DNA from 4 places in the Pseudocitrobacter sp. 2023LY-00077 genome. Region 4 is predicted to be linked to each of the others. Evidence: predicted binding sites of a transcription regulator. Region 4 holds the regulator's gene; each other region holds the start of a gene.

Region 1 (5,219 bases), on a different contig from region 4:
TCAAACAAAAAAAAGAGCGACCGAAGTCGCTCTTTCAGATTACTGTTTCATCTCAACTTATTTGGAGATGTGAGCAATCAGGTCCAGAACTTTGTTGGAGTAACCGGTTTCGTTGTCGTACCAGGATACCAGTTTCACGAAGTTGTCGTTCAGTGCGATACCAGCTTTAGCATCGAACACGGAAGTGCAAACTTCACCGTTGAAATCGGTAGATACAACGTCGTCTTCGGTGTAACCCAGAACGCCTTTCATCGGGCCTTCGGAAGCAGCTTTGATTGCTTTCTTAATTTCTTCGTAAGAAGCAGCTTTTTCCAGACGAACGGTCAGGTCAACAACGGATACGTTCGGAGTCGGAACGCGGAACGCCATACCAGTCAGTTTGCCATTCAGTTCTGGCAGTACTTTACCTACTGCTTTAGCAGCACCGGTAGAGGACGGGATGATGTTCTGGGATGCGCCGCGGCCGCCGCGCCAGTCTTTGTGAGACGGGCCATCAACGGTTTTCTGAGTAGCGGTGGTCGCGTGAACAGTAGTCATCAGACCTTCGATGATACCGAAGTTGTCGTTGATAACTTTAGCCAGCGGAGCCAGGCAGTTAGTGGTGCAGGATGCGTTAGAAACGATGTCCTGGCCTTCGTATTTGTCAAAGTTAGCGCCTTTAACAAACATCGGAGTGTTGTCTTTGGACGGGCCAGTCAGAACAACTTTTTTCGCACCAGCAGTGATGTGTTTGCGAGCGGTTTCGTCAGTCAGGAACAGGCCAGTTGCTTCAGCAACTACGTCAACACCAACTTCGTTCCATTTCAGGTTAGCCGGATCACGCTCAGCGGTAACACGGATTTTTTTACCGTTAACGATCAGATGACCGTCTTTCACTTCAACGGTACCGTTGAAACGGCCGTGAGTGGAGTCATATTTCAGCATGTATGCCATGTAGTCAGCGTCTAACAGATCGTTGATTGCAACGATCTCGATGTCAGAACGTTCCTGAGCAGCACGGAAAACAATGCGACCGATACGGCCAAAACCGTTGATACCTACTTTGATAGTCATATATTCCACCAGCTATTTGTTAGTGAATAAAAGGTTGCCTGTAAAATTACAAAAACCTTACGCAGCGTCAAGCGGAATCGTGTCAATCATTGCGACAAATCAATCCTCAGCACAACCTTTGCTCGATTGAAATGCCTCACTCTCCCTTTGAGCTTGTAACCACATGGGGTCGGCGCGGCGAATTTTAAAGGTTACAGCAGATAAAAATGTGAAATACATCACAATAATCTGGCCGCCTTTTCGCATCGAATAAGTTTAGAACAAAAGTAGATACGACATTGTTAATGTTTTGTTAGAATCGGAGTTGAGATGTACTTTCCATAGCGAGATGTGAGCAAAATGGCGAACAAACCTACCCCCGAAGAACTCAAAAAAAATTTAAGCGAAATGCAGTTCTACGTCACGCAGAATCACGGCACCGAGCCGCCATTCACCGGGCGTTTGCTGCATAATAAGCGTGACGGGATTTACCATTGTTTAGTGTGCGATGCGCCACTTTTTCACTCCGAAAGTAAGTACGATTCCGGATGTGGCTGGCCAAGTTTTTATGAGCCGGTGAGCGATACGGCCATTCGCTATCTCAACGATTACTCTCACGGCATGCAACGTACTGAAATTCGTTGCGGAAATTGCGATGCGCACCTGGGCCATGTCTTCCCCGATGGGCCTCAGCCGACAGGTGAACGTTTTTGCGTCAATTCGGCGTCCCTGAGCTTCACGGATGGCGAGAAAGGTGAGTCAACTAAAGGTTGAAAAAACGATTCAGCAAATTATTCCTTAACAGTCGGAGTCGGACATGAGTATTGAGCAAATTATCGACAATATGACACCGGACGTTTATCAGCGTTTGATGACGGCGGTGGAACTGGGAAAATGGCCGGATGGCGTGGCCCTGACCGCAGAACAAAAAGAGAACTGCCTGCAACTGGTGATGCTGTGGCAGGCGCGCTACAACAGCGACGCCCAGCATATGACCATCGACACCAACGGGCAGATGGTGATGAAAAGTAAGCAGCAGCTGAAAGAGGACTTCGGCATTTCACCGAAGCCCATCGCCACCTTTAAGCAGCACTGAGTGTTTTCAGGCCGCAATCCACGGTTCGGCCTGTTCCACTTTCGCATTCCAGATAGCATCGCGTACTGACACGGGCTTGCTCAGCAGGCCCAGGGCGTAAAAGCGGTCGGCGATGGTTTGCTGGGCGCGAATCACTTTCAGATCCATTTCGCGGGTTTGATGGCTGCGACGGGCCAGCGCACACTCCAGCGAGGTGATATCCAGCCCCAGTTCGCTGGAAAGCAACTGCGCCGCGTCATGACGCTGCCTGTCGATAAATTTCCCGGTTCTGCCGAGCGCATCAACGACATGCGCAATGATGTCATCGTTATGCTGAGCGTACTGACGGCGGGCGATGTAAAACTGATGATTGTTCACACGCCCCTCGCCGGTGGCGACAATCCGTAACTGACCGCTTTTTTCTGCATCACTGAGCACCGGGTCCCACATCATCCACGCGTCTGCGGCCAGATAGTCGCTGGGCGTCAGCGGATATTTGGGCGGTGCGTACACCACTTTTACATCCTCAAGGCGTAAACCTGCTTCTTCCAGAATCTGCACCAGCAGCCAGTGCACATTGGAACCTTTATTCAGGGCAATGCGTTTACCGCGCAGCTGACGAATGTGCTGAATGTCGCTGTCGTTCGGCACCACCATGGCCACGCTGCGTGGCGCGGGCGGCTCCCAGGCGACGTAAAGCAGCGCGTTTTCGCGCGACTGGGCAAAGACCGGCGGCGCTTCGCCCGTGGTGCCAAAATCGATATCGTTGTTGCTCAGCGCCTGCAACATTTGCGGGCCCGCAGGGAATTCGCTCCACAGAACGTTCACGCCGCGCCCGGCAAACTCGCGCTCAAGCGTTTGACGCGCCTTCAGTACGCCAAGATTGCCGAAACGCTGATAACCAATACGCAGTTCACGTTCGCGCGCGGCGGGTGAGGAAGCGCTCAGGAGGATTGACTCCGCTTTGCGGCGACTTTTTATCACCCCGAGGTGCGCCAGTTGGGTACGTAAAGAGTGACGGCTGATGCCCAGCAGCGCGGCGGCCTGGCTCTGATTATTGTCGCTTTGCGTCATCGCCGTGTGAATCATCGCGTTCATCACCCGGTCGTACAGTTGCCCGCCGTGCAGCGTTAACTGCTGTCGCATAAACGCCGCCAATGTATCTTCTTCTTGCTCATCGATCCTGGCTGGTGCGGAAGTAAAGCGCAGCTGCGCAGGCATAATAACTTCCTCCTGGCTGAGCAATACGGCCGTATGCAGCATGTTCTCCAGCTCACGCACGTTGCCAGGCCATGAATAGTCCATCATCGCGGCCAGCGTATCCGGGGCTAAACGGCGTGAGGGTTTGCCTAAGCGTCTGGCGTAAAGCTGTAAAAAATGCTCTGCAAGTAATGGGATATCCTGGCGGCGCTGACGCAGTGCCGGAAGGTTAACCGCTGCAATATTGAGGCGGTAAAAGAGATCTTCCCGGAATCGGCGCTCGCGGATGGCCTGTTCAAGGTCGACATGGGTGGCCGCGATCACCCGCACATTCACCTTGATGGGTCTGCGCGAGCCCACTCGGGTTATCTCGCGCTCCTGCAACACGCGCAGCAGTTTGACCTGCAACGCCAGGCTCAGCTCGCCAATTTCATCCAGCAGCAGCGTGCCGCCTTCAGCGGCCTCAAACCAACCGGGCTGTGCCTGCATCGCACCGGTAAACGCGCCTTTCTCATGACCGAACAGTTCCGCTTCTGCCAGCGACTCGGTTAATGCGCCGCAGTTCACCGCCAGGAATGGCGCGTGGCTACGCGGGCTGTGGTGATGAAGGTAGCGGGCCACGACCTCTTTGCCGCTGCCGGTTTCACCAATGATGAGCACGGTGGCATCGGTCGGGGCAAAGCGGTCAAGCAAGCTTTGAAAGGCTTTGGAAGCCGGGTCAATCAGCACAGGGGTAGAGGCGTTCAGCATAGGTTTGGCTCCGCGTAATTCATATGCCGAAGTTATCTTTTACCGGAGCAATACACCAGAGGGGGGAAGGCCCGGTTTGTTGCATTTGCAGCAGGCTGTGTCCGGTACTTGTCGCATTTGCAACGAGAGGTCGATCGCGTCATGTGTGTTAACTACATGATATTAATGGTTTTAATTTTTGTTAAATTCTGGCACGAATTTCGCTAATACCGTTATAACCATCTTGAAGAAACGCTTCGATAAATAGTGAATATAGTTATAAAGGAAAGAGATAATGACAGCGAAATCCGATAATAACCTGAATGTCTTCTGGTTCCTGCCAACCCACGGTGATGGTCGCTATCTGGGCACTACCCAGGGTGGGCGTCCGGTTGATTTGCCTTATCTGCAACAGGTGGCGGTGGCCGCCGATAGCCTGGGCTATTACGGTGTACTGATCCCAACCGGTAAAAGCTGTGAAGACTCCTGGCTGGTGGCCGCCGCGCTGGCCCCGCAGACGCGTAATCTGCGTTATCTGGTGGCGGTGCGTCCTGGGCTTCAGCCGCCTACGCTTGCGGCACGCATGGCGGCGACGCTGGACCGCCTGTCAGAAGGCCGTTTGCTGATTAACGTGGTGACCGGCGGCGATCCGGTAGAAAACAAAGGCGACGGGATTTTCCTGAATCATACTGAACGCTATGAAGTCACCCAGGAATTCCTCGATGTTTATCGCCGCCTGCTGGCAGGTGAAAAGGTCGATTACCAGGGCAAGCATATCAAGGTGGAAGGCGCGGAAGTGCTGTTCCCGCCGGTACAGGAGAATGGCCCGCCGCTCTACTTTGGCGGTTCATCCGATGCGGCGATTGACGTCGCGGGCGATCATATCGACGCTTATCTGACCTGGGGTGAGCCGCCTGCACAGGTGGCGGAGAAGCTGGAAGTGGTAAAAGCGCGGGCGAAAGCGAAAGGACGCGAGCTGCAATATGGTATCCGTCTGCACGTCATTGTGCGCGAAACGGAGGAAGAGGCGTGGGCCGCCGCCGACAAACTGATCGCGCATCTGGATGATGACACCATCGCGCAGGCACAGCAGATCTTCTCGCGTATGGATTCCACCGGGCAGGCTCGGATGAGCGCCTTACACAAAGGCAATCGCGACAATCTGGTTATCTCGCCCAATCTG
Region 2 (5,219 bases), on a different contig from region 4:
GGCTGATGTAGATGTTGTCCGCCCAACGGCTGCGGAAGAGGGCAACCAGCTTACCGTTATGCAGCGGTGTAATATTCATATGAACGCAGCCAGGGCTTTGCGGTACCTCGACATCGCGCCAGGACTGGCCGCAGTCAGCGGAAATTTTTACCGCGCTGATATCATCATTACCAACCCATTTTTCGCCGGGCTGAGTCCGGCAATAAAAGATGGGCAGCAGCCAGTTGCCGTTATCAAGAACCGTGATCGGCTGGCGAATGAACGTGCCAGGTTTATCGAGCAGAGTAGCGATCTCGCCCCAGGTTTGCCCAAGGTCGTGAGACTGACGATAGCGGACAATGGCGGTATCCTGATTTCCTGAGAGTTGTGCCGTCCACAGCAGCCACAGCACGTTATCCGGCGCGAGAAACAGAACGGGGTTCTGCTCTGAACGTGTGTCATCATGGGAAAGTTTGACCGCATCACGCCACTGTGTTTCGCCAGCAGGCAACCTCGATCCCCAGACTGAAATATCGGCAATACCTTCCTGCGTCCCTCCAAACCAAACGCACATTAACGCGCCATCGGGCAGAGGAAGAATATTTGCCGCGTGATTTTGTGGGCAGGACGAAGGCAGCATAGCGGTATGAACATGCGTATCGGCCTCTGATGGGCGGATGACGCCATCACGAATAAGGGTTACAGACATAATTAGACTCCATCTTAAATAAAGTGATGTATTTATTAATGCGAGTGCGATTCATGGATTTCGGTCGATGCCGAAATCTTCTTGTTTTTTTTGTCACGAAAAATATTGAGTGTTTCGACGCTTAAAGAGAAAAATATCGCGAAGTAGAGATACTCTTTGGCAATATGTACGTTAACGCTATCCGCGACCAGCAATACGCCAACAAACAATAAAAAGGTTAATGCCAGTATTTTAATTGACGGTGTGGCGTTAACGAAATCACCAATGGTTTTCGCCGCAAACATCATGATGCCGACAGCAATCATGACGGCGGCAATCATGATGAAAATATGCTGTGACAGGCCGACAGCGGTGATCACCGAATCCAGGCTAAACACGATATCCAGCAGCATAATCTGCACAATGGCGCTGCACAGCGAGAGCTGCCGCGATCCGCTGCCATGCTCGTCTTCCTGCGCGGGCGACAGCTCTTCGCGGATCTCCTGTATCGCTTTATAAATCAGGAACAGCCCGCCCCCGAGCAGAATCAACGTGCGGAAGGAAACCTCCAGCGCGAACATCGTAAAAAGCGGCTGGGTAATATGTGAAAGCCACGCAATGGATATCAGTAATAATATCCGCATAATCATTGCGCAGCTTAACCCCAGTTTACGCGCCAGGTTTTGCTGCGATAACGGAAGTTTTGCCACCACCAGTGAAAGAAAAATAATATTATCCACCCCGAGAATAATTTCCAGAAAGGTGAGGGTAAGTAAAGTGAGCCAAATATCTGGCTGCAATAACCACAGGAGCATGTGTTAATCCCTTCGTCTCTTTAATCTAATCTTTATGGCAACAGGTTGGCGAGCTGGATAATATGATTATTTTATTTAATATTATAATTGCGAATAATTTGTTTAATCTCGCTGAGTTGTTCCGGTGTGAAATTAACCGCGTAGCGGCTATCACCCACCTCATGCCCCATGAGTTGCAACGCTTTTTTCACCGCTGCCGGAGAAAACGCCACGTTATAGAGATCGGTACGCAGGCCCGTCACGCTTTCCTGTGCCTGATAAGATCCTTCAATATCACCAGCATGGAAGCGAGACCAGATAGCATTGATTTCCCGCGGCGCGACGTTGGCGAGTCCGGAGATGCAGGCTGAGCACCCCTCGACAAAACCTTTATGGATTAGCGAATCAGGGCCGTTGAGCACATTAAAGCCGTCGATGTCGCGCACCGCATCGAGAAAACCCTTCAGACTTTCGTAGCTTCCGGCGCTGTCTTTAATCCCAATGATATTGGGATGCGATGCCAGAGCGCGCGCGGTTTCCGGTTGAATCGTATTGCCGGTGCGGGCCGGGATGTTATAGAGAAACATCGGAATGCTCAGAGCGTCGGCAATCGCGGTGTAATGCGCTATCAATTCTTCTTGTTTCAGCGGTACGAAGAACGGGGTAATGACCGATACCGCATCAACGCCCAGTTTCTCAATCTGCTGGCCCAGACGAATTGTTTCACGCGTCGAGATCTCACCAATGTGCGCCACGACCGGTGCGCGGCCAGATACTTCATCCACGCAGGTTTGCGTAACGCTGAGTTTTTCCTGCTCGTTCAGCACAAAAAACTCGCCGTTGGTGCCGCCGCAAAAAATCGCGTTACCGGCCTCCAGCTGGCGATTAACCTGTACTTTTAACGCCGAAAGATTCAGGTCACCCGACGCGGTAAACGGTGTGACGATGGCGGTTAATACACCTTCAATAGTTCTCGGCATGATTTACTCCTTAAAGTGATGTTGCGGAAACAGCGTTTGGTAAATGGCCTGCACGTCCTGCTGATTCAGCTGGCAGGGGGCATTGTTCATCAGGCGCTTCACGTCCAGTGCAGCCTCACTAAGAGACGCAATATCTTCGGGCGGTACGCCAAGATCCGCCAGATTGTTGGGCAGCTTGAGTTGAATGACTAATGCCTGTAGCCAGGCCACCAGGGCGTGAGATTTCTCTTCCGCGGTCAGAGAGATATCCGCATCGGGAATGCAATCCCAGACCTGGGCAAATTTCTCAACCGCGTAAGGGCGTACGACGGCCATGCATGGCGCCAGCAAGATGGCATTCGCCACGCCGTGCGGCAGGTGATATTTCCCACCTAACGGGTAGGAGAGCGCATGGACCAGGTGCGTGCCAGCATGAGTAATGGCGACACCGCCATAGTAAGACGCCCACAGCATCTCGAGCTTGGCGCGCAGATCATGAGGATCGTTCACGGCAGGCTGAATGTGCCGGAAAAGCTTATTCAACCCTGTCAGGGCGGCGTTATCGCTTATTGGGTTTGCCACAGTGGCGGTAAAACACTCCAGTAAGTGACAGAGTGCATCGATACCCGTGGACGCCGCGATATGCGCAGGCATGCTGGTGGTCAGCTCCGGGAAAAGGGCGACATAGTCCGGTAGCAGTACGGGGGAAATGATGCCCACCTTGGTGCTCTGCTCCGGAATGGCCACAATCGCGTTGGGCGTGGCTTCCGAGCCGGTTCCAGCGGTTGTAGGAATCAACCACGATTGCACCCGCTGCACGGGTTTTTCACCGGCAAGCAGCGCATCCAGTCCTGGGGATTGTGGATGACAAAGCACCGATAGTAGTTTTGCCACATCCAGCACGCTGCCGCCACCGACACCGACCACCACATCAAAAGACGCATTGCCGAGAGCGACCATTTGCTGGCGAACATCATGATGCGTGGGCTCTGCGGGTACATTATCGATAACGCTAACCTGCGGGCAGCTCTTTTCCATTAAGGCGCGGATCTGCTGCACGCCGTCGAGCTGCGCAATATTACGATCTGTGACCAGCAGCAGTTTCCTGATGCCGGGTAAGAGCGATGTCAGGGAAGGGATAGCGCCTGCGCCGCTCAGTATTGTGCTGTTGATGGTTACCACTTACTACCTCGCTTTCATGATTGAATTCAATCAAACAAAAATCAGTCATCTACGTATTATGGCCTAATTTTATAATTTATCCGGGTGGTTAATAACTTGAGCTTGCTCACATTTAATCAAATGTGATTGAATATAATCAAGCTCATCATAAACAACCCGGAGTGATGATGGAAAAGGGAATCAGTGAACCGCGCATTCTCGTTGTTGCCGATGATTTCACAGGGGCTAACGATGCAGGGGTGAGCCTGGCACTGGCGGGGCATACGGTCGATGTGGCCTTTGAAACGCCTTATCGCGGTGATGCCAGCGTATGGGTGATTAATAGCGACAGCCGGGCGATGGATCCTGAGCAGGCAGCGAAAAAAATGTCCTCACTGATGGGCAATATCCGCATACCGCAAAAAACACCGCTCATTATCAAGAAGATAGACTCCACGCTGCGTGGCAATATCGGTGCTGAAATTGATGCATTGATGAACGCCTGTGGCGTAAAAGGCGCAGTTGTCGCCCCGGCATACCCGCTGGCAGGGCGTACCACCGTTGACGGAGAGTGCCGGGTGAATGGCGTTCTGTTAACAGATACCGAATTTGCCAGCGACCCGAAAACGCCCGTTACGCGTGACCGTGTGGCAGACATTATTCAGATGCAGACGGCCATTTCGTGCCGCTCTGTCACGGTGTCTGACCTTGGTCATTTCGCCCGCGAGCAGTCCTGCATTGGCGTGGTGGATGCGCAGACCGATTGCGACCTGGATCATATTGTTGAGGCAGTGATGCAGGCCGAACAACCGCTATTGCTGGTGGGCTCCGCCGGAATTTGTGATGCCGTTGCCCGGCGTTTGTCTGTCACCCCGCCACGTCGCGTGCTGGCCATTATTGGTTCTATGAGTGAAATCGCTCAACGGCAGATCGCCACGCTTAACACGCATCCCCGCACCACGCGCATTCACGTCGATGTGGACAATATTCTGGCGGGAGACATTCAACGTTATGAAACACGCATTGTGCAGGCGTTGAGCCAGGGAGAGCACTGCATTGTTCACACCTGCAACGATTCTGTGGCGAGGCACCATATCGACGCGCTTTGCCTGCGCAGGCAGTTGGATCGTACTGCGCTTGGCGAAAAGATTTGCCAGTTTCTCGGCGAACTCACCCGGCAGGTACTGCTTCGCACAACGCCCGATGCGCTTTATCTCTCAGGTGGTGATGTTGCAATGGCAACGGCCAGCGCGTTAGGCGCGAGCGGGTTTCGTATTACGGGGAAGGTGGCGCAATGCGTTCCATATGGGCACTTTCTGGGCGGCGACTGGTCGCGTCCTGTGATGACAAAAGCAGGTGGATTTGGCGATGAGACTACATTGCGTCAGGTACTGAATTTTATCGAGGAGAGAATGAGTGAATAATATTATTGCAGTAACCATGGGTGACCCGGCAGGTATTGGCCCGGAGATCATTATTAAATCCCTGAGCGATGCCGGGCTTTCTGGTGCGCCGGTAGTGGTGGTTGGGTGCGTTCAAACGCTGCGGCGTATACTCGCCATGAATATTACTCCGCAGGCAGTGTTACGCGTTATCGATAGCATCAGTGACGCAATGTTTAAGCCCGGTGTTATCAAC
Region 3 (5,219 bases), on a different contig from region 4:
GCCGCCAGTGGAGATGTAGGAGATTTTGTCAGAGATACCGAACAGGTCGATTGCAGCCAGAGTGTCGCCGCCGCCTGCGATGGAGAACGCGTCGCTGTCTGCGATTGCGTTAGCCACGATTTCAGTACCTTTACGGAAGTTCGGGAATTCAAACACGCCAACCGGACCATTCCACAGGATGGTTTTTGCGTTTTTCAGGATGTCAGCCAGCTGCTGTGCAGAGGCGTCGCCGATATCCAGGATCTGCTCGTCTTCTTTCACGTCAGCAACGGATTTCAGAGTCGCTGCCGCAGTTTCGGAGAACTCAGTTGCCACGCGCACGTCAGTCGGAACCGGAATGTCGCAGGTGGTCAGCAGACGTTTAGCTTCATCAACCAGGTCAGCTTCGTACAGGGATTTACCGACGTTGTGGCCTTGAGCGGCAACGAAGGTGTTCGCGATACCACCGCCAACGATCAGCTGGTCAGCGATTTTAGACAGAGAGTCCAGAACGGTCAGTTTGGTAGAAACTTTAGAACCACCAACGATTGCCACCATCGGGCGAGCCGGTTCTTTCAGTGCTTTACCCAGTGCGTCCAGTTCAGCCGCCAGCAGCGGGCCTGCACACGCAACGTCAGCAAATTTGCCGATGCCGTGAGTAGAAGCCTGCGCACGGTGAGCGGTACCGAAAGCATCCATCACGAATACGTCGCACAGCGCAGCGTATTTTTTGGACAGTGCTTCGTCGTCTTTTTTCTCGCCTTTGTTGAAGCGAACGTTTTCCAGAACAACCAGTTCACCTGCAGCAACTTCAACGCCATCCAGGTAATCTTTAACCAGACGTACCGGGTTGGACAGTTTGTCTTTCAGGTAATTAACAACCGGCAGCAGAGAGAATTCTTCGTTGTACTCGCCTTCGGTCGGACGACCCAGGTGGGAGGTTACCATCACTTTCGCGCCTTGTTTCAGGGCCAGTTCGATGGTCGGCAGGGAAGCACGGATACGCGCGTCGCTGGTTACTTTCCCTTCTTTAACTGGTACGTTCAGATCCGCACGGATAAAAACACGTTTACCAGCAAGATCCAGATCGGTCATCTTAATTACAGACATGGTGAATCCTCTCGTTGATTCATAAAGTTTTGCAGACGCATTCGCGTCCTACCTGAAACCTTGTGCGGCCATCGCTAACGTGGTGTCGAGCATTCGGTTAGCAAAGCCCCATTCGTTATCACACCAGACCAAAGTTTTGATCAAATGCGCCCCACTCACTCGCGTTTGGGTGCCATCGACAATGGCACTGTGCGGATCGTGGTTAAAATCTGTTGAGACCAACGGTAATTCCGTATAGTCAACTATACCATGAAATGCATCCCGTGCTGCTTTTTGCAGCAACTGGTTGACTTCATTAGCGTTTACCGGATTTTTTACCGTTACGCTAAGATCGATTGCCGTGACGTTAATGGTCGGTACACGCACCGCAATCGCTTCGAATCGATCGTTAAACTGCGGGAAAATACGCGTAATCCCTGCAGCAAGCTTCGTATCGACCGGAATGATCGACTGACTTGCGGCGCGTGTGCGGCGCAGGTCCGGGTGATACGCGTCAATCACCTGCTGATCGTGCATCGCGGAGTGAATCGTCGTCACCGTTCCCGACTCAATGCCCCAGGCATCATCCAACAATTTTATGATGGGGATTATGCAATTCGTGGTACAGGAGGCATTGGAGACAATACGATGTTCAGGGCGTAACGCGTCATGGTTCACGCCATAAACCACCGTTGCGTCGAGGTCGTTGCTACCGGGATGTGAAAAGAGCACCTTCTTTGCACCTGCGGCGATATGTGCTTCGCCGTCAGCGCGACTACCGAACACGCCGGTACAATCAAGCACCACATCAACCGACAGTTCGCGCCAGGGCAGCGCGTTAATCTCGCGCTCGTGCAGAAGACGAATGCTGTCGTCGCCGACAAACAACTGTTCCCGCTCCTGGCGAACGTCCCAGGCAAAACGGCCATGGCTGGTGTCATATTTCAATAAGTGCGCGATGCCCGCAGCATCCGCCAGTTCATTGATTGCCACCACGGTGATTTCCGCACGGCGTCCGGATTCATACAAAGCACGAACCACGTTACGCCCAATGCGACCGAAGCCATTAATCGCTACGCGTACGGTCATAGGTCTCCTGCAAGGTCATCCCAAAGCAATGTGGCTGACAGAGTAATGCAGCAATTCATTCCGGGAAACCTTACCTGCCACAAACAGTGACTGATTGGTCAAATGTCGAACACTTCATCGACTGAAACGCTTCAGCCAGAATAAGCGAAACCTGGAATAAAAGGAATGATTGTCCAGACAAACGCACCAGGAATCTGACATACATCACATTTCTACAGGAATAATTTGCAGCGTTATGCCAGAAGGAGTCGGGCGATGGAATAAAGACCGAGTACGGAATCAGACTATCTCTGAATGAGTGATTAGGCGAAATGAAGGGTAAAATTTGCTCGTCGATGCGTAAGTCATCGGCAGGTGCAACGGCGCGGGGACTTTTTCCGTGCGGCTCCTTGCACTGGAAAAAGAAAACCCCCGTCGTTGCGGTATAAAAACAGGCAAACTACGGGGGTGATCCATGACTCCAACCAAGTCTAGGATAGCCGCTGACGCTTGCCGCTTCAAGCAGGATTTGCGGTATGGATATTCTGAAATTCGCAGTACTGATGGTTGTGCTTCATTTAATTGTATCGTCAATGATACATCACGATTTACAACCTTCTTTGGTTAATCGCGTTATAGATACGCAGAGCGAAGGAGGGATAACACACCGCTGTTCTTAATTTGAAACTGGCTTACGTTGCCCCTTGATTAGCCCCGCTTCGGCGGGGCTTTTCTTTGGCATAAATAAATACGCCCCAATCATAGACACTCCCAATATTTATTTATCGTCACGAGGTTATGCTCATTTGACGCTTAAAGCGGAGTGAAAAGAGAATTAATTAAAGACAGAATGAAGGCTGAATGGCCCCCCTACCGACACAGGTAGTAGCCATTCATCGGCGAGGTGGAACCGTGCCATTTATTTCAACAAAATAAAAAAAGGGCCGCTTTCGCGGCCCTTCTCACAAAGCATCTTACCGATTACAGCAGCGCTTTTGCTTTCGCAACAACGTTGTCAACGGTGAAGCCGAACTCTTCAAACAGCAGCTCAGCCGGTGCAGATTCACCGAAGGTGGTCATACCGACGATAGCGCCGTTCAGGCCAACGTATTTGAACCAGTAGTCTGCAATACCAGCTTCCACTGCAACGCGTGCGGAAACCGCTTTCGGCAGGACTGATTCACGGTAAGCCGCATCCTGTTTGTCGAATGCGTCGGTAGACGGCATGGAAACCACGCGCGTTTTCACGCCTTCAGCAGTCAGTTTTTCGTATGCCGCTACAGCCAGTTCAACTTCAGAACCGGTGGCGATGAAGATCAGTTCCGGCTGACCGGCACAGTCTTTCAGCACATAACCACCGCGTGCGATGTTTGCCAGCTGTTCTGGAGTACGTTCCTGCTGCGCCAGGTTCTGACGGGAGAGGATCAGCGCGGTCGGGCCGTCCTGACGCTCAACACCGTATTTCCACGCGACCGCGGATTCAACCTGGTCACACGGACGCCATGTGGACATGTTCGGGGTCACGCGCAGAGAAGCCACCTGCTCTACCGGCTGGTGAGTCGGGCCATCTTCGCCCAGACCGATGGAGTCGTGGGTGTAGACCATTACCTGACGCTGTTTCATCAGCGCAGCCATACGCACGGCATTACGCGCGTATTCTACGAACATCAGGAAGGTAGAGGTGTACGGCAGGAAACCACCGTGCAGAGAGATACCATTGGCGATCGCGGTCATACCGAATTCACGAACACCGTAATGGATGTAGTTACCGGCAGTATCTTCGTTGATAGCCTTAGAACCAGACCAGATAGTCAGGTTAGACGGTGCCAGGTCAGCGGAGCCGCCGAGGAATTCCGGCAGCAGCGGGCCGAACGCTTCAATCGCATTCTGAGACGCTTTACGGCTGGCGATTTTCGCCGGGTTAGCCTGCAGTTTGGCGATGAATTCGTTGGCTTTCGCGTCGAAGTCAGACGGCATTTCGCCTTTCATACGACGAGTGAATTCAGCAGCTTCCTGTGGGAAAGCTTTCGCGTAAGCAGCGAATTTCTCATTCCAGGCAGATTCTTTCGCCAGGCCTGCTTCTTTCGCATCCCACTGCGCATATATTTCAGACGGGATTTCGAACGGCGCGTATTTCCAGCCCAGTTTCTCGCGGGTCAGCGCGATTTCAGCGTCGCCCAGCGGCGCACCGTGGGAGTCGTGTGTGCCGGCTTTGTTCGGCGAACCGAAACCGATGATGGTTTTGCACATCAGCAGGGACGGTTTGTCAGTCACTGCACGCGCTTCTTCTACTGCGCGTTTGATAGAATCTGCATCGTGACCATCAACGCCGCGAACCACATGCCAGCCGTAGGCTTCGAAACGTTTAGCGGTATCGTCGGTGAACCAGCCTTCAACGTGACCATCAATAGAGATGCCGTTGTCATCGTAGAACGCAACCAGTTTACCCAGTTTCAGGGTGCCTGCCAGAGAACATACCTCGTGAGAGATACCTTCCATCATGCAGCCGTCGCCCATGAAGGCGTAGGTGAAGTGGTCAACGATGTCGTGGCCCGGACGGTTGAACTGCGCCGCCAGCGTTTTTTCTGCAATAGCCATACCGACTGCGTTGGCAATACCCTGACCCAGCGGACCAGTAGTGGTTTCTACACCGGCGGTGTAGCCCACTTCCGGGTGACCCGGCGTTTTGGAGTGCAGCTGACGGAAGTTTTGCAGTTCAGACATCGGCAGATCATAACCTGTGAGGTGCAGCAGGCTATAAATCAGCATGGAGCCGTGGCCGTTAGACAGCACGAAGCGGTCACGGTCAGCCCAGGAAGGGTTCTGCGGGTTGTGGTTCATGAAATCACGCCACAGGACTTCGGCAATGTCAGCCATACCCATCGGGGCACCCGGGTGACCGGATTTGGCTTTCTGTACTGCGTCCATGCTCAGCGCACGAATAGCATTAGCAAGCTCTTTACGTGAGGACATTTTGACTCCAGTTCGGACTGTTGAAGGCTATGCCCCTTAACGACTTGACGACCGCGCGTTATGGGCTACGCCAGAAAAAAGTGCCAACAATGTAACCCAAGCGACAAGTC
Region 4 (5,219 bases):
GCTGCCGGTCGATTTGCGCCAGTTGAAGCGCGTGCGCAAAATCCGTGAATTTGATGACCTGATTACTGCCAAAATTCACGGTTTCGCCGACGCTATCGACTATTATCGTCAATGTAGCGCCATGCCGTTGCTCAATCAGATAGCCATTCCGACGCTGATTATTCATGCGAAAGACGATCCGTTTATGGATCACCACGTTATCCCCGACGCCGACGCCCTCCCCGCCTGCGTCGAATACCAGTTAACGGAACATGGCGGTCACGTCGGCTTTATCGGCGGCACCTTCCGCCGCCCGCAAATGTGGCTGGAGCGACGTATTCCCGACTGGCTGATGCCGTGGCTTGGAGGTGAAAAATGATCATTCCGTGGCAAGACATCGACGCTGAAACGCTCGATAACCTGATTGAAAGCTTTGTGTTGCGTGAAGGCACCGATTATGGTGAATATGAACGTTCACTTGCGCAAAAGGTCGCCGACGTAAAACAGCAACTACAACGTGGCGAAGCGGTACTGGTGTGGTCGGAACTTCATGAAACCGTCAACATTATGCCCCGCAGCCAGTTTCGCGGTTAATCTTACCGACTCGGGAGTTGTTCGCTATGTCTGCCAAACATCCGGTTATCGCCGTCACGGGTTCCAGCGGGGCGGGAACCACCACCACCAGCCTAGCGTTCCGCAAGATTTTCGCCCAGCTCAAACTCCATGCCGCAGAGGTGGAAGGCGACAGCTTTCATCGCTACACGCGTCCGGAAATGGACTTAGCTATTCGTAAGGCGCGCGATATGGGGCGTCATATCAGCTACTTCGGGCCGGATGCCAACGACTTCAGCCTGCTGGAACAAACGTTCCGCGAGTACGGGCACAGCGGCACCGGACAGTCGCGAAAATATCTGCATACCTATGATGAAGCCGTGCCGTGGAATCAGGTGCCGGGAACCTTTACCCCGTGGCAACCGCTGCCTGAGCCGACCGACGTGCTGTTCTATGAAGGGCTGCACGGCGGCGTGGTCACGCCGCATCATGATGTGGCAAAGCATGTCGATTTACTGGTGGGTGTGGTGCCAATCGTAAACCTGGAGTGGATCCAGAAGATGATCCGCGACACCAGCGAGCGGGGTCACTCCCGCGAGGCGGTGATGGATTCCGTGGTCCGTTCGATGGAAGATTACATCAACTACATCACCCCGCAGTTCTCGCGCACGCATCTCAACTTCCAGCGTGTGCCAACGGTCGATACCTCCGATCCCTTCGCCGCCAAAGGCATTCCGTCGCTGGATGAGAGCTTTGTGGTGATCCACTTCCGCAATCTCGATAATATCGATTTCCCGTGGCTGCTGGCGATGTTGCAGGGCTCGTTTATCTCGCATATGAATACGCTGGTAGTGCCCGGCGGCAAGATGGGGCTGGCGATGGAATTGATCATGACGCCGCTGGTGCAGCGGTTGATGGAAGGGAAGAAGATTGGGTGAAGGGTGCAGGCTGGGCCCCTCACCCCGGCCCTCTCCCGCAGGGAGAGGGAGAAAATCAGCGCAGAACCTGAACACCGCACGGTCAGTCCCCTCTCCCTGCGGGAGAGGGTTAGGGTGAGGGGTGTCTCAACTTACCCCTCCACCACCTCATAAGAATGGGTAATGTTCACCGCTTTGCCCAGCATCAGCGCCACTGAACAATATTTCTCAGCGGACAAATCCACCGCACGGGACACCGCCGCATCTTTCAGCTCTTTGCCGGTCACAATGAAGTGCAGATTAATGTGCGTGAACAGACGTGGCGCTTCTTCGCGGCGTTCAGACGTCAGTTTAACTTCACAATCGGTCACGTCGTAACGGCCCTTTTGCAGAATAGACACCACGTCGATAGCGCTACAGCCGCCCGCTGCCATCAGCACGATTTCCATCGGGCTTGGCGCTTTATCACCTGAGTTGCCATCCATCAAAATCTGGTGCCCGGAAGCCGACTCACCCAGGAAGGTTAACCCTTCAACCCATTTCACACGCGCTTGCATAATTGTCACTCCAGAGTTGCAAATTTATTGTCAGATTACGCGCACATAACAAATCTCGCAACGGAAGTAGACCTGGGTCATGCTGAAGCGAGACACCAGGAGACACACGGCAAAAGCTATGCTAAAACAGTCGGGATGCTACAGAGATACATAAACGTACTGCATGTATGCAGAGGACATCACATACTGGTCGCGACAATCTTTGACGACCAACTTCCCAGGTAGAGGGAAGGATATTATTTCAACCAGTGGCTGCCTGATTTATGCCGCTGGCGATAGCTTATAACAGAGGATAACCGCGCATGGTGCTTGGCAAACCGCAAACAGACCCGACTCTCGAATGGTTCTTGTCTCATTGCCACATTCATAAGTACCCATCGAAGAGCACGCTGATTCACCAGGGTGAAAAAGCGGAAACGCTGTACTACATCGTTAAAGGCTCCGTGGCAGTACTCATCAAGGATGAGGAAGGCAAAGAGATGATCCTTTCCTACCTCAACCAGGGCGATTTCATCGGTGAACTGGGCCTGTTTGAAGAAGGCCAGGAACGTAGCGCCTGGGTTCGGGCGAAAACCGCCTGTGAAGTGGCTGAAATCTCCTATAAGAAATTCCGTCAGCTCATCCAGGTTAACCCGGATATCCTGATGCGTCTCTCGTCTCAGATGGCGCGCCGTCTGCAGGTCACCTCTGAGAAAGTGGGCAACCTGGCGTTCCTCGACGTTACCGGTCGTATCGCGCAGACGCTGCTGAATCTGGCAAAACAGCCGGATGCTATGACCCACCCGGACGGTATGCAGATCAAAATCACCCGTCAGGAAATCGGTCAGATCGTCGGCTGCTCTCGTGAAACCGTGGGTCGTATCCTGAAGATGCTGGAAGATCAGAACCTGATCTCCGCACACGGTAAAACGATCGTCGTTTACGGCACGCGTTAATCCCGTCTGACGGCGTATTGTTCGCGCAATACGCCGTTTTTGTCTCGTATGTGGCGCAGGCTGATTTACCATCCGGAAGTCAACTATGCACTGCGGCAAACGCTGGTGTTATGTTTGCCGGTCGCCGTCGGCCTGATTCTTGGCCAGCTTCAACACGGCTTACTGTTCTCTTTAGTGCCTGCCTGCTGCAACATCGCCGGGTTGGATACTCCCCATAAACGTTTCTTCAAACGCCTGATTATCGGTGGGTCGCTGTTCGCCGGTTGCAGCCTGATTGTGCAACTGCTGTTGGCCGATGATATCCCGCTGCCGTTTATTCTCACCGGTCTGGCGATGGTGCTGGGCGTTACCGCCGAAATCAGCGCCCTGCACGGGCGATTACTTCCGGCCTCGCTAATTGCCGCGATTTTTACCCTGAGCCTGGCGGGCAATATGCCTATCTGGGAACCGTTACTGATCTACGCGCTCGGCACGCTGTGGTACGGGTTGTTCAACTGGTTTTGGTTCTGGCTGTGGCGTGAACAACCGCTACGCGAGTCGTTAAGCCTGCTTTACCGCCAACTGGCGGAGTACTGCGAAGCCAAATATAGCCTGCTGACGCAACATACCGACCCCAATACCGCCCTGCCGCCGTTGCTTAATCGTCAGCAGAAAGTGGTCGATCTGATTTCCCAGTGCTATCAGCAGATGCACATGCTGGCGGCCAATCAGCACAATGATTACAAGCGCCTGCTGCGCGCCTTCCAGATGGGGCTGGATTTGCAGGAGCACATTTCGGTGAGTCTGCACCAGCCGGAAGAGGTGCAAAAACTGGTCGAGCGCAGCCACGCCGAAGCGGTGATTCGCTGGAACGCGCAAACCGTCGCCGCGCGCCTGCGGGTCATGGCCGATGATATTCTCTATCACCGCTTCCCGACGCGCTTCAACATGGATAAGCAAATTGGCGCGCTGGAGAAAATTGCCCGCCAGCATCCCGATAACCCGGTTGGGCAATTCTGCGCCTGGCACTTCAGCCGCATCGCCAAAGTGTTGCGTTCGCAGCGTCCGCTTTATCCGCGTAATCTGATGGCTGATAAAGAGCGCCGTCTGCCGCTGTTCCCGGCGCTGAAAAGCTATCTGTCGCTGAAATCGCCCGCGCTGCGTAATGCCGCACGTTTAAGCGTGATGCTGAGCATCGCCAGCCTGATGGGCGCAGCGCTGCATCTGCCAAAACCCTACTGGATCTTAATGACCGTGCTGTTGGTGACGCAAAACGGTTACGGCGCGACGCGCGTGCGTATCTTCCACCGTGCGGCGGGCACCCTGGCGGGGCTGGTGATTGCCGCCGCCACACTGCATTATCACTTCCCGGAAGGGTTTGCGCTGGCCGCGATGCTGGTGATCACTCTGATAAGCTATCTGATCATTCGTAAAAGCTACGGCTGGGCGACGGTGGGTTTCACCATTACGGCGGTATATACCCTGCAATTGCTGACGCTCAACGGCGAGCAGTTTATCGTCGCGCGTTTCGCCGACACCATTATTGGCTGCCTGATTGCCTTCGGCGGCATGCTGTGGCTGTGGCCGCAGTGGCAAAGCGGCCTGCTGCGGAAAAATGCGCACTCTGCGCTGGAAGCGGATCAGGAAGCAATCCAGTTAATTTTGAGTGACGACCCTTCCGCGGAAAAACTGGCGTATCAACGTATGCGCGTCAACCAGGCGCATAACGCCTTGTTTAACTCGCTCAATCAGGCGATGCAGGAACCGGGCTTTAATACGCACTATCTGGAAGATATGAAACTGTGGGTGACGCACAGCCAGTTCATCGTCGAACATATCAACGCCATGACCACGCTGGCGCGTGAGCACGACACGCTCTCGCCGGAGCTGATGCAACGTTATCTGGAATCGTGTGAAGTCGCCCTGCAACGCTGTCAGCAGCGTCTGGAGTATGATGAATCGGGCAGTAGCGGGGATGTGAACATCATGGAGTCACCGGATACGCTGTCCCACGGGCCACTCAGCACCATGGAACAGCATCTCCAGCGTATTCTGGGCCACCTCAACACCATGCACACCATTTCGTCGGTGGCATGGCGTCAGCGGCCAAGGCACGGTATCTGGCTAAACCGCCATATCAACTGACGACTTTCGCCACCGCCTGCGCAAAACGCGTCATGCCGTCGTCGATGTCTTTTTCTTCCACCACCAGCGATGGCGCGAAACGCATCACGTCTGGCCCGGCGTTCAGCACCATGACACCGGCATCAGCGGCCGCGTAAAGGAATTCACGTGCGCGG

The links. The regulator CRP, encoded in region 4, controls carbon source genes, mostly activating them, when cyclic AMP is high. The targets are predictions, from matches to a motif close to ATGTGANNNNNNTCACAT.
Region 1: the regulator CRP is predicted to act here: its motif matches at 1,260-1,277, upstream of msrB (peptide-methionine (R)-S-oxide reductase MsrB).
Region 2: the regulator CRP is predicted to act here: its motif matches at 3,697-3,714, upstream of ACWWFX_RS21590 (iron-containing alcohol dehydrogenase).
Region 3: the regulator CRP is predicted to act here: its motif matches at 2,350-2,367, upstream of epd (erythrose-4-phosphate dehydrogenase).

Annotation. Positions count from the first base shown of each region.
Region 1 is NZ_JBSPEI010000011.1:58,648-63,866, reverse strand. It holds gene gapA (glyceraldehyde-3-phosphate dehydrogenase) at 58-1,053, opposite strand; gene msrB (peptide-methionine (R)-S-oxide reductase MsrB) at 1,393-1,806, shown strand; gene ACWWFX_RS15220 (YeaC family protein) at 1,850-2,128, shown strand; gene ACWWFX_RS15215 (aliphatic sulfonate ABC transporter substrate-binding protein) at 2,135-4,057, opposite strand; gene ssuD (FMNH2-dependent alkanesulfonate monooxygenase) at 4,332-5,219, shown strand, end outside.
Region 2 is NZ_JBSPEI010000021.1:32,263-37,481, reverse strand. It holds gene ACWWFX_RS21605 (sialidase family protein) at 1-688, opposite strand, end outside; gene ACWWFX_RS21600 (TerC family protein) at 724-1,482, opposite strand; gene ACWWFX_RS21595 (dihydrodipicolinate synthase family protein) at 1,554-2,441, opposite strand; gene ACWWFX_RS21590 (iron-containing alcohol dehydrogenase) at 2,445-3,602, opposite strand; gene dtnK (D-threonate kinase) at 3,770-5,005, shown strand; gene ACWWFX_RS21580 (D-threonate 4-phosphate dehydrogenase) at 4,998-5,219, shown strand, end outside.
Region 3 is NZ_JBSPEI010000002.1:358,378-363,596, forward strand. It holds gene pgk (phosphoglycerate kinase) at 1-1,089, opposite strand, end outside; gene epd (erythrose-4-phosphate dehydrogenase) at 1,138-2,157, opposite strand; gene tkt (transketolase) at 3,118-5,109, opposite strand.
Region 4 is NZ_JBSPEI010000003.1:21,204-26,422, forward strand. It holds gene ACWWFX_RS04540 (hydrolase) at 1-358, shown strand, start outside; gene ACWWFX_RS04545 (YheU family protein) at 355-573, shown strand; gene ACWWFX_RS04550 (phosphoribulokinase) at 600-1,469, shown strand; gene ACWWFX_RS04555 (OsmC family protein) at 1,601-2,005, opposite strand; gene crp (cAMP-activated global transcriptional regulator CRP) at 2,308-2,940, shown strand; gene ACWWFX_RS04565 (YccS/YhfK family putative transporter) at 2,989-5,064, shown strand; gene argD (bifunctional acetylornithine/succinyldiaminopimelate transaminase) at 5,057-5,219, opposite strand, start outside.